DNA from 4 places in the Bacillus sp. NEAU-Y102 genome. Region 2 is predicted to be linked to each of the others. Evidence: riboswitches for the same ligand, from Rfam matches in the RefSeq annotation. Region 2 holds a riboswitch; each other region holds the start of a gene.
The links. A riboswitch is a leader RNA that binds a small molecule or an ion and turns the genes downstream of it on or off. The one in region 2 is predicted to bind lysine.
Positions count from the first base shown of each region.

Region 1: it holds a riboswitch for lysine, as region 2 does, so the genes downstream of both, ACYFX0_RS24565 (amino acid permease) here and ACYFX0_RS14885 (aspartate kinase) in region 2, are expected to answer to the same signal.
Region 3: it holds a riboswitch for lysine, as region 2 does, so the genes downstream of both, lysA (diaminopimelate decarboxylase) here and ACYFX0_RS14885 (aspartate kinase) in region 2, are expected to answer to the same signal.
Region 4: it holds a riboswitch for lysine, as region 2 does, so the genes downstream of both, ACYFX0_RS27355 (amino acid permease) here and ACYFX0_RS14885 (aspartate kinase) in region 2, are expected to answer to the same signal.

Region 1 is NZ_JBTWFK010000011.1:154,787-158,003, reverse strand. It holds gene ACYFX0_RS24570 (iron-sulfur cluster biosynthesis family protein) at 1-180, opposite strand, end outside; gene ACYFX0_RS24565 (amino acid permease) at 294-1,760, opposite strand; lysine riboswitch at 1,873-2,064, opposite strand; gene ACYFX0_RS24560 (GNAT family N-acetyltransferase) at 2,386-2,835, shown strand; gene ACYFX0_RS24555 (sulfite exporter TauE/SafE family protein) at 2,875-3,217, opposite strand, start outside.
Region 2 is NZ_JBTWFK010000005.1:175,002-178,218, forward strand. It holds gene ACYFX0_RS14875 (DUF4166 domain-containing protein) at 1-27, opposite strand, end outside; gene ACYFX0_RS14880 (DoxX-like family protein) at 32-940, opposite strand; lysine riboswitch at 1,132-1,318, shown strand; gene ACYFX0_RS14885 (aspartate kinase) at 1,521-2,750, shown strand; gene ACYFX0_RS14890 (VOC family protein) at 2,980-3,217, shown strand, end outside.
Region 3 is NZ_JBTWFK010000002.1:130,554-133,770, reverse strand. It holds gene ACYFX0_RS07085 (LTA synthase family protein) at 1-149, opposite strand, end outside; gene ACYFX0_RS07080 (DUF3888 domain-containing protein) at 403-798, shown strand; lysine riboswitch at 888-1,069, shown strand; gene lysA (diaminopimelate decarboxylase) at 1,250-2,566, shown strand; SAM riboswitch class I at 2,682-2,790, shown strand; gene ACYFX0_RS07070 (YezD family protein) at 2,863-3,006, shown strand; gene ACYFX0_RS07065 (phosphoadenylyl-sulfate reductase) at 3,094-3,217, shown strand, end outside.
Region 4 is NZ_JBTWFK010000014.1:96,480-99,696, reverse strand. It holds gene gapN (NADP-dependent glyceraldehyde-3-phosphate dehydrogenase) at 1-704, shown strand, start outside; lysine riboswitch at 882-1,063, shown strand; gene ACYFX0_RS27355 (amino acid permease) at 1,212-2,636, shown strand; gene ACYFX0_RS27350 (ABC transporter permease) at 2,696-3,217, shown strand, end outside.

The DNA.
Region 1 (3,217 bases), on a different contig from region 2:
GATAAGCTCTACATCTTCATATACAACATCATCTGCGTTATATGTATCCCAAATTAAATCGACATCAACGAAAATACTACAAGAGTTCGTCATTGTTCCTCTAATGCGAACGATCTTTTTATCTTCACGTTCTAATCTACGTATAGCTGCTTTTGCTTCATCAGTAATACGAATGTTCATTGTATCCCAACCTTTATTTATATTTCCTTTATTATTGCAAAAACAGGAGCAATAATAAAGGAAAGAGGTTTGCAACAAAAAACGAGCAAACAAATTTGTTTGCTCGTTTCACTTTATTTTAGTTCACATTTATCAAGTGGAATCACTTTTGTTTTTTTCGTAAATTTATAACCTAACCATAGTACTAAGAAGAGTGGTAAACCGATGTAAGAAACGAGTACACCGTTCCAATCAATTGCTTCACCCATAAATGCGCCGTAGTTTTGTCCTAAAATTACGATGATACAAAGTGTAAATGCGAAGATTGGACCGAATGGGAACCATTTTGCTCTATATGGTAAGTCTTTTAAATCTTTTCCTTGTGCGATATATGCTTTACGGAAACGGTAATGACTAATTGCAATTCCGACCCATGCGATAAAACCAGACATTCCAGATGCGTTTAATAACCAAATGTATACAACACCGTCACCGAATAAAGAAGCAATGAAAGCAATACTACCAACAATTGACGTTACGATTAATGCGTTAACAGGTACACCGCGGCTATCTAATTTACCAAGAAACTTTGGTGCTTTTCCTTGGCGAGCTAAATCCCAAAGCATACGAGTTGATGCATACATACCAGAGTTACCAGCAGATAGTACAGCAGTTAAAATAACAGCGTTCATAACAGAAGCAGCAAAGGCAACGCCCGCTTTTTCAAAAATAAGTGTAAACGGACTTACTGTTACATCACTTGCAGCAAGGCTTTCAGTTGTATAAGGAATTAGTAAACCGATAACGAGAATCGCAAGGATATAGAATAAAAGAATACGCCAAAAGATTGAACGAATTGCTTTTGGGATATTACGTTCTGGATCAGATGTTTCACCAGCAGCTACTCCTAATAATTCAGTTCCTTGGAAGGAGAAACCAGCTGCCATAAATACACCGATAATTGCCATGATACCGCCGTTAAATGGTGCATCTGCAACTGTGAAGTTTTTAAATCCAACAGTTTCGCCGCCCATAATTCCGAAAATCATCATGAAACCAACAATTAAAAAGATAATAATAGTAACTACTTTAATAAGTGCGAACCAATATTCAGATTCACCAAACCCTTTAACAGATAAATAGTTTAAAAGGAAAATAATAGCTAAACATAATCCACTCCAAATAAGAGAAGGAGTATCTGGGAACCAAAATTTCATAATTAATGTTACAGCTGCAAGTTCAGCAGCAATCGTAATTGCCCAGTTATACCAATAGTTCCATCCAAGTGCAAAGCCAAGTGATGGATCAACAAATTTTGTTGCATACGTACTAAAAGATCCAGTAACAGGCATGTAAGCTGCAAGTTCAGCTAAGCTTGTCATTAAAAAATAAACCATAATTCCAATTGCGGCGTATGCAATTAATGCGCCACCAGGTCCAGCTGTATGGATGACACCACCGCTGGCAAGAAATAGTCCGGTACCAATTGTACCACCGAGAGAAATCATCGTAAGGTGACGAGATTTTAATCCGCGTTTTAATTCACCTTGTCCTTGTGTAGTTTGCGTTTTAGAGGTAGATTGATTTGTTGCGCTATTCATGTTCAACACTCCTTTTCTTGTAGGTTAGGAAGGAGCGGGGGAGAAAAATACAAAAAACCGCCAAAGGAATTTGGCGGAACGTTTCACAAATAACCACCCCATCATACCCTTCCGTTAAGATAGCACCCCACGTTTACACGGTAATTTGTAAACGTGACAGTTCTGTTCCTTTCGGAGACAGCCCCAGCTCATATTTCCAGAGAAGAAATATAAACTTCGGCAACCTTTCCTTTCAAACGGAGTTGGTGACATTCTCTGTGTCTCGTCCGTTTTACTCATAAAAGTCGCAACCTCTACCTCATCGGATTGATGAGGATTTGATATATTGCTAAGATTTTTAATATATGGCAATTGTAATGACTTTCTGAATATATTGCAAGATATTTTGTTAGGAAAAGTCAAAAAATATCGGTTATTGTATAGGAAACGCTTGCAAAACTCCACCCGAACCTACTATTATGTAGCAATAAGCAAAGAAAAAATTGTTATACAAATGTTTCGCAAAAAATATTGAAAAACCCTCTAAATTAAAAGAAAATTCAGAAAAATATAATTCGACATTCATGATAAAGTCATATTATTTGTTATAATTAGAGTAACGTTTAAGTAAAAAGGGGAAATCAATATGAAATTAGAAACAGAAAGGCTCTATATAGTGCCGTGTACAGAAGAGAGGATTCAAATTGCTAACGAGCAAGGATACAATAGCGGTCCGCATATTGTAGGGCATGTAAAGAATGTAAAACAAGATGCAGCTATATTACCATGGGGCGCGTGGTATGTTCTTCGGAAAGAAGATGATAGCGTTTTAGGTGATATTGGGTTTAAAGGGAAACCAAACGAGAATCAAACAGTAGAAATTGGCTATGGATTTATTGAGAAATATTGGAATCAGGGCTATGCAACAGAAGCTGTAAGAGAACTAATCGATTGGGCTTTCAAAACAGGAGAGGTAGAAACAATAATTGCAGAGACAATCCTAGATAACTATAGTTCGATTCGTGTTTTAGAAAAGTTACATATGAAGAGAGTAAATGCTACAGAAACGATGATTAATTGGAAAATAGAAAAATAAAAAATACCGCTCGAAGTATATCGGGCGGTATTTTTATCGTTATGGTAGCATTTGTTTTTGATCATTCGGATATCCGGCTGTCGATGCGTTAGAACGCTTGGAATGATTGCGAACAGCAATGAAAATAGAAATAATAACGACAAGACCAACTGCCACGTAAGAAAGTGAAATAATAGTTGGATCCACTTTAAATGTAGTCAGCAGTGTACGTATATTCGTAAAGATAATAAGACCACCAACTAATACCCCAAGTAAATGTGCTGGAACGATACGAACTAACCATGCAGCAATTGGAGCTGCGACAATACCGCCAAGCATTAAGGCAAATACCCAAACCCAGCTTACTTGTTCCCAGCCAAGTGAGATGAAGAAACCAATTGTT
Region 2 (3,217 bases):
TAATAATCGTTCATACATATTAGCCATACACTTATCCCTTTCTCGCCCTCTTGCAATTTTTCGCGCTTGGTAAATCGAAACTATTTATATAACCGACAATTGATAACCCCATTAGAAGAACATTTAATGTAATCGGATTAAACGCCCCTGTAAAGCTTGCAATATTCGTAAATCCTGCCGCTAACGTTAAAACTAGTAATACAATAATATGCAATATAAATAATTTTCGTTTTGTTATTGGCAACAGCCATACGACACCGAAAATTATTTCTAACACCCCAATTATTTTAAGTATATATACACTACTTTCATTTGAACCAATTAATACAGAAAGCATCTTTACTTCTTCTGAATGAGTAAACAGTAGTTTCGGCACTATCCCTTGATATATCCATACAAAAGCAAATAAAAAGCATACGAGCCAATACGTCATTGTTCTTCTAATTAGTAACCTAGGATGAAGCCCCTTTTCTAACCATAATTTTAAGGCATCAAAACTCCAAGCTGTCGCCCAACCTAATAACGGACGAAAAATATAGGAATCTATTACCTTTCCTATACGACCAAATCTTGTATCATAATCATATTGTGTCTCAAAATGGATGTATTCTTTATTCGGCGTATACTTCCAATAACCACGTCCTATTTGAATAAGAGATAATGTATTATCCGTCCAAAATTTTAATGAGGAAATTCTTTCACCAGTTTCTTTTCTTATTTCACCTATTGATTCCCCTTCTCCAGCTATTTCAAGCCCAAATCCAATCTTTGTTTTATACAAAAACTTCTGTGGTTCTCCTTCTTTTTTCTCTAAATACGAAATTTCAGTAAAGCGAGCATCCCACTCTGTATGTATATCTGGTTCTTGCGTATATCTCCATAATTTTTCCATCGTCGTGTTCATTTTTGTCGCAACATAAATAGGCTGTTTCCTTTTCATTCTCCCACCTCCTATGCACTATAAGTTTAATGTACATGCAATGAATTTATTTTGCTACATTTTTCACAAACTTTTCTGTAAAAAGAAAGAATTTTTAAAATATATGTAAAACACTTGATTCCCCGAAAAATTTAAATTATTATAAAACAAATGTTACCAATAACTTCATAAATCAAACACTCTCGCCTAAAACGTGAGATAGAGGTTGCGATACTTATGAGTATTCTAATGGAGACACAGAGATGTCTATGAACTTAGATGAAAGGAAGTATTGCCGAAATTGATAAATTTCTCTGCATTTATCAATTGGGGCTGTTTTCGAATAGAAACAGAACTGTCATATGTACAGACGTGTACGTATGAAGAGCTATCTACAAAAAAGAGATATCATTTTTTATGATATTCCTTTTTTGGCGGTTTTTTTATTAGCTCCGTTTTCTGTTTCCCTTTTCCTGTAACAGCACCATCCTCACTTATTTGAGATGGTGTTTTTTGTTTGTCTTTCTGGTAACTACAGGAGTATTGGGATTTATATATTTCCTAATCTATTCTTAAAAATAGACGAAAGAAGGAATTTGCAATGGAAACAATTGTTCAAAAATTTGGTGGCACTTCTGTCGGAAGCGTCGAACGCATTCAACATGTAGCAAATTTAATTATTGAAGAATATGAACGAGGTCATAGCGTTGTCTCTGTCGTTTCAGCAATGGGAAAAAGTACGGATCAACTTGTCGCACTCGCTAACGCTATTACAGAAAATCCAAGTAAACGTGAAATGGATATGCTTCTATCTACAGGAGAACAAGTAACTATTTCATTATTAACAATGGCACTGCAAGCAAAAGGCTATCATGCAATTTCATTAACAGGATGGCAAGCTGGTATTACGACAGAATCTGTACATAGTAGTGCACGGATTACTGACATTCATACAGATCGTATTCAATCTTATCTTGCTGAAGGCACGATTGTTATCGTAGCTGGTTTCCAAGGTATAAGTGTAGAAAATGAAATTACAACGCTTGGCCGTGGTGGTTCTGATACGACTGCTGTCGCACTAGCCGCTGCACTTAAAGCAAAAAAATGTGATATTTATACGGATGTGACAGGCGTATATACGACGGACCCACGAGTTGTAAAAGATGCTTACAAATTAGATGAAATTTCTTATGACGAAATGTTAGAGCTTGCTAATCTCGGTGCTGGCGTATTACACCCGCGCGCTGTTGAGTTTGCTAAAAATCATAACGTAGTTTTAGAAGTTCGCTCAAGTATGGAACAAGAAAACGGAACAATTGTAAAAGGAGAATGTAACATGGAACAACAATCAATCGTTAAAGGTATTGCATTTGAGGATAACATTACACGTGTCACAATTAAAGGACTAGAACAAGGCTCGCTTTCAACAGTTTTCTCTACATTAGCAGCAGCACACATTAATGTAGATATCATCATTCAAAGTATTACAAATGAAGGAACTGTACATCTCTCCTTCTCCATTCACTCGAATGATTTAAGAGAAACTTTAAAAGTTTTGGAACAAAATCAAGAAACTCTTCACTACGAATCTGTAGAACATGAAAATCACTTAGCAAAAGTATCAATCGTAGGATCTGGCATGGTATCTAACCCTGGTGTCGCTGCAAATATGTTCACTACTTTAAAAGAAGAAAATATTCATATTAAAATGGTAAGTACATCAGAAATTAAAGTGTCTGTCGTTATTGACCGCCTTCATTTAGTAACAGGTGTTGAGGCGTTGCATCAATCATTTATGGCGAAAATTGAGCCTTTAGTGCAAATGAGCTAATTTGATATTTTCAGTAACGCTTATAAAAAAATCATATTAATCTACTTCCTTCCTATTAAATAAAATGCTGTTCGTTAACAAGATGCTATATGACATATAAAAAAACACCTTGTCACCTTTTCATATACTATGACAAGGTGTTTTTGACTGAAAGGAATTTGTAACTACTTAGTAGTATAATTATGAGGATGATTAAATAATAAACTTTTATACATAAGGAGATAAGACTATGGCAAAAAACAAATTACTACGAATGGACAATGTCAGCATCGTTGTAGAATCCCTTGATAACGCAATCTCTTTCTTCGAGGAGATTGGCTTGAACCTCGAAGGGCGAGCCACTGTCGAAGGTGAATGGGCTGGTCGCGTAACTGGACTCGGCTCTCAGTGCGTAGAGATTGCTATGATGGTCACTCCAGATGGCCACAGCCGAATTGAACTTTCGCGATTTCTCACCCCACCTACTA
Region 3 (3,217 bases), on a different contig from region 2:
GCTAGTGGATTAATAAAAAGCATGAATTCTTCAAAGAAATTATCAATTTTAATATCAAATGCTAGCTTGTACACAATATATGTTTTAATCCATAGTAAAACGACTGCAACGAGTGCAAATCGCAGTTTTGGAAACAGATGTTGTAGCATAATATACTCCTCTCCTAAAAAGCATGACAGTTCTTGTGAGTCAGTTTGCTTAACGACTCCTTTTATATATACGAACAGTCCTTTGTTATTATGATTATTATACTATGAGTATCATTATACGAAAATAAAAGGGGGTTGTGGGCTTTTTTATAATAATCGAGTAGAAAAAGATTGGTGGGAGACAATAAAACAGAATTTCTATGTATGATAATTATCGTACGTAGAAAGAATCGCGTGATATACGGAGGTTATAATGCGAAAATTATTATATTTTATAGCATGCAGTAGTGTTATACTTTTTACTTCACCGAGTGTGTCGGTAGCTCAATATGATGCACCTCTTATGGAAGATGCACTTTATTCTGTTTTATTTCCAAAAATAAATAAAGCAATTGAAAAACAATATGGAAGTTTGAAACCTTATCAATGTCCTAAAATTATTAGTTTAAAAAAAGTGTATAGCGGTACATATTTATTTCAAGCAAGTATTGAAGTGACAAAGTATGAACGTGTTGCTGGGAAAATTGCTCCACCATTTGAGAAGGTAACGATTACATTTAATAACGAAGAAGGCGAATGGGAAGTGACAAAGATTTCAGTAAAGCGCTTACCAAACGATACAAAATTAAACTGTAAAAAAACAATATAAAAAATTGTTTGACAAATAAAATGGTCCTTTGGTATTGTTAATAGCAACAATTAGATGTTTGAAAATTAAATAGACTTACCTCATCTACTCTCAAAGGTAGAGGCCGCGATAGGAAAGAGTAAGCTATGGGAGATTTAATGGAATCTGTGATCATAGGTTGAAAGGGACTATTGCCGAAATATAAGAATAACCATCTTATTCATATATTGGGACTACATTGAATAAATGTAGTACTGTCATAAGATTTATTTTATGGAGAGCTATTTGGAGATGTTGATGCGGTTTCTTATTTTGAGGAGATAACAACTCGTTTATTTTTTCAATATATATTTTTCCTAATAAGAAACGCGTGTGAACATTGTTCCGCGCGTTTTTTGTCTATCTAAAAGCGTGCTGCAATGAATAGAAGATTGGGGTTATGAGTTTTAGAGGAAATAAGGGAGGAATTTAAATGTATTTACACGGCACAAGCCGAATTAATGGGCAAGGACACTTAGAAATTGGAGGGTGCGATACGACGCAGCTAGCAAAGCAATACGGAACACCACTTTATGTATACGATGAAGAGTCTATTCGAGGAAAATGCCGAGCGTTTCATCGTGCTTTTAAAGAAAGTGGTTTCTCTTATCAAGTAGCATATGCAAGCAAGGCGTTCTTGTGCATGGAGATGTGCCGAGTAGCTCGTGAAGAGAATATGTCATTAGACGTTGTTTCTGGGGGAGAATTATATACTGCGCTCCAAGCAGGATTTCCAGCATCACGTATTCATTTTCATGGAAATAATAAAACAGAAGAAGAGATAGTGATGGCTCTTCAGGCGAATATTGGTTGTTTTGTCGTAGATAATTTCTTTGAATTAGAAGTTTTACACGATTTAGCGATGCAACATGGAAAATTTGTGAACATATTAATTCGTGTAACGCCTGGAGTAGAGGCGCACACACATGAATATATTACAACAGGCCAAGATGATTCGAAATTTGGATTTGGCGTTTCAAACGGTCAAGCGATGCAGGCAATTGGATTTGCTTTACAAAAATCAAATTATAATGTGCTAGGGATTCATTCACATATCGGATCGCAAATATTTGAAACAGCTGGTTTTGTTCGAGCAATTGAAGTTCTTCGCCAATTTTTAGAAGAAGTGAGAGAGCAAACAAACTATGTAGTAAAAGTATTAAATGTAGGCGGGGGATTTGGAATACGCTACACAGAGTCGGATACACCATTAACTCTTGAGACATATGTGCGAGCTGTAACAAGTGCAGTGAGAGAACAATTTACTGTATGTGAATATCCATTGCCAGAAATATGGATTGAACCAGGCCGTAGCATTGTAGGTGATGCTGGGACAACAATTTATACAGTTGGATCTGTGAAAGATATTCCTGGTATTCGGAAATATGTATCAGTCGATGGTGGAATGACAGATAATTTAAGACCTGCTTTATATAGTGCGCGTTATGAAGCAATGTTAGCGAATCGAGGGAATGATGAGAATGAGGAACTCGTTTCGATTGCTGGGAAATGCTGTGAGAGTGGAGATATGTTGATTTGGGATATTCATTTACCAAAAGTCGCTTCTGCTGATTTACTAGCAGTTTCCTGTACAGGAGCCTACGGGTATTCGATGGCGAATAATTACAATCGGATTCGAAGACCAGCCGTGGTCTTTGCAAAAGGCGGAACATCGCAAGTAGTTGTGGAACGCGAAACATATGAAAATATTATTGGGAACGATCGCATACGTATTAAAGAGCTTGTCTAAATAGAAAAAGGAGTTGTTCGGATGGGCAATTCCTTTTTTGTAAAATAAAATAATTAAAATATATCGGAAAACTAGGATTGAAAAAAATCAGAATTGTGATAAAATACAAATACAAAGCTTATCAAGAGAAGCGGAGGGAACTGGCCCGAAGAAGCTCGGCAACCTGCTTATAGAAAGCAAGGTGCTAAATCCAGCAAAATGGAATCCATTTTGAAAGATAAGGTAAAATATATTACCGAACAGTCTTTTCGAAATGGGAAAGATTTTTTTTATGAATAAAAAGGGGGGCTGTTCGCGTGAGTGTGCGGGAACATTTTGATGAAGTATCCGAGAAGATTGAAGCGATGCTTGCTGATATGAAATATGGTTCAATTACAATTGTTGTACAAGATGGAAAAGTAATTCAGTTAGAGAAAAGTGAAAAAGTACGTTTAAAGTGAAAAGCGCTGACTAGAAAAACTAGAGGCGGTTTTAACCTATTTTCATTAGGTTAAAACCGTCTTTTTGCTTTTACAGGGGGAAAAAACATGTTGACGTATGAAACGTGGGAAGAAAATGTTGTTTCATTTTCGGAAGAAGATGAAACAAAAGGCGCGTTATCAGTATTAAATTGGGCTTATGAAGAGTATAAAGATGAAATCGTCTATGCAT
Region 4 (3,217 bases), on a different contig from region 2:
CTTCAATGATTCCACTTGTATTAGAACTTGGTGGTAAAGATCCTGGTATCGTTCGTGAAGATGCTGACTTACAAGATGCTGCAAACCATATCGTAAGCGGTGCATTCTCTTACTCTGGTCAACGTTGTACAGCTATTAAACGTGTACTTGTACACGAAAACGTAGCCGACGAGCTTGTTAGCTTATTAAAAGCGCAAGTAGCTGAACTATCAGTTGGATCTCCAGAACAAGACAGCACAATCGTTCCATTAATCGACGACAAGTCTGCTGACTTCGTTCAAGGCTTAGTTGACGATGCTGTTGAAAAAGGTGCTACAATCGTTATCGGTAACAAACGTGAGCGTAACTTAATTTACCCAACATTAATCGACCACGTAACAGAAGAAATGAAAGTTGCTTGGGAAGAGCCATTCGGCCCAATCCTTCCAATCATCCGTGTTTCTTCAGATGAGCAAGCAATTGAGATTGCTAACAAATCAGAGTTCGGTCTGCAAGCAAGTGTCTTCACAAAAGACATTAACAAAGCATTTGCAATTGCTAACAAAATCGAAACTGGTTCTGTTCAAATTAACGGACGCACAGAGCGCGGCCCTGACCACTTCCCATTCATTGGTGTAAAAGGTTCAGGTATGGGCGCACAAGGTATTCGTAAGAGCCTTGAGTCTATGACACGTGAAAAAGTAACAGTATTAAACTTAGTTTAATTTTATATGTAGAAGCTGATCTAGTTTAGATCGGCTTCTTTTTATATCAAATAATTATTCATTCCTAATCACAAACTCTTCTCTATAATCTGATTATTACTATATCCATTGACGTATAAAAATTCATTTGTTACTCTTAAAGACGTTAATTTAATATTTAAATCCTCATTCGTATCTCGGTGAGGTAGAGGTTGCAATCATTAAGAGTATCATTTCAGGAGATGTAGTGGCATTGATGAAGGAATGAGAAAGGAATGGTTGCCGAAGTAAGTCGTGTCCACCATGCACGCTTGCTGGGTCTGCATTTAATAAGTGCAGAACTGTCACAAACGTTTCGTTTGTGGAGAGCTATCGAGAGGTATGTCGTGGGTTTCTTATAAGATAGAAAGCATGTAGCGGCAGATTACGTGCTTTTTTTGTTTTGTTTGGGACTTCTCTTCCTGACTCAGGAAGACATACATATCTCCTCGCTTGACTTGGTTATACTAACTTTGGAGGTATTTTTCTATGCAACAAAAAAAATGGGGCTTTTGGGTACTAACAGCTTTCGTTGTCGGTAACATGGTTGGCGCTGGTATTTTCATGGTGCCAAGTACGTTGGCAAAAACAGCAAGCCCACTCGGTGTCACTTTAGCTTGGTTAACTACAGGGTTTGGTGTTTTAATGCTAGCTCTTGTTTTCGGTAATTTAGCAATTCGTCGTCCTGATTTAACGACAGGGCCACAAAGTCATGCATATGCTTTATTCTCAACACCAAAAAAGAAAAAAATGGCTGGTTTCAGTATGGTATGGGGATATTGGGTTGCAAACTGGGCAAGTAACGTTGCCATCATTACATCATTTGCGGGATATTTATCACTCTTCTTCCCAATTATGAAAGATACGCGACTACTATTTTCAATCGGCTCGTTTAACGTAGAAGTCGGAAAACTAATTACATTTACGATTTGTTCCATCTTACTTTGGGGAACTCATATTATATTAACGAACGGTGTAAGCGGAGCTGGAAAACTAAACTTCTTAGCAACAACAACGAAAGTAACTGGATTCCTTTTATTCATCGTCGTTACGTTATTTGCATTCGAAGCTTCTAAGTTTGGACAATGGTACACACCGATGATTGATAAATCAGGTGCATCACACGGTCTTCTTTCACAAGTAAATTTAGCTGCTCTTACAACGCTTTGGGCGTTTATCGGAATTGAATCAGCCGTTCTTTTATCAAACCGTGCTGTTTCTCCAAAAACGGTAAAACGTGCAACAGTTGCGGGATTACTTATTACAGTTGCGATTTACTTAGGAATTACAATTTTAACAATGGGTGTACTTCACGTTGATAAATTACAAACTTCTGAACGTCCATTAGCAGATGCACTAAACGCTGCAATGGGTCATGGCGGCGGGAAACTTATGGCATTACTTGCTCTTACTTCCCTGTTCGGTTCTATCTTAGGCTGGATTTTATTAAGCTCAGAAGTACCTTATCAAGCAGCAAAAGAAGGTTTCTTCCCTTCCTTCTTCACGAAAACAAATAAAAAAGGAAGTCCAATTTACTCATTACGATTAACAAACATTATGTCGCAAGTATTCCTATTCTCAACATTATCAGGAACTATTGCGGAAGCTTATACATTCGTTATTACCGTATCAACACTGGCCTACCTCATTCCATATCTCGTTTCACCAATCTTCCAGTTAAAACTAGTCGCAACTGGTGAAACATATAAAAATGAAATGCGGGCAAGAATTACAGATGGTATAGTCGCAGTGATCGCACTTTGCTACGCACTATGGGTTATTAAAACCGGCGCATCCGATATAAAAACGTTCCTTCTCGGAATTGGTTTATTCGTAATTGGATTTGCTTTCTATCCATTAATGAATCGTGATCAGAAAAAAAATAACGAAAAGAAAAACGGGCAAGTTGCATAACGCAATTTGCTCGTTTTTTCTTTTGTAAAACATATATAATAGAACAAAGAGGTGAAAACATGTCAATCGAATCGCTATGGAGCAGTCGCTTCCAACAACATATTCAAAATATCATTACATACTTTGCACGTATGATTAACGGTTTACTATATAGCTTTATCTTTATTTCATGCGTTGGTGCATATTATTATGCTCAGTTTCTAAAAGCATCTCCTTCTAAAGGAATATCTTTAATAATTATAACGATTGTACTTACGTTCATTATAACGAGATGCCCTATCCGTACATTTATTCAAAAACCTGATGCTGTCTATTTGCTTGCATTAGAAGAGAAACTAACATCCTATTTCAAAAAATCTCTTCTATATAATTACATCATTCAGCTTTTCCCATTATTATTTACGTTCCTTATTCTCGTACCACTTGCTATGCAATCATTACAATTAACTGTACCTTTTTTATGTACAATCTTTATCGTGTTAATGATTACGAAAGCCTGGAACATGTACATACATTGGATGTGGCGTGATAGTCACGAAAAAAATATATGGCTGATCATTCGTATTACTTGTAACGCCCTA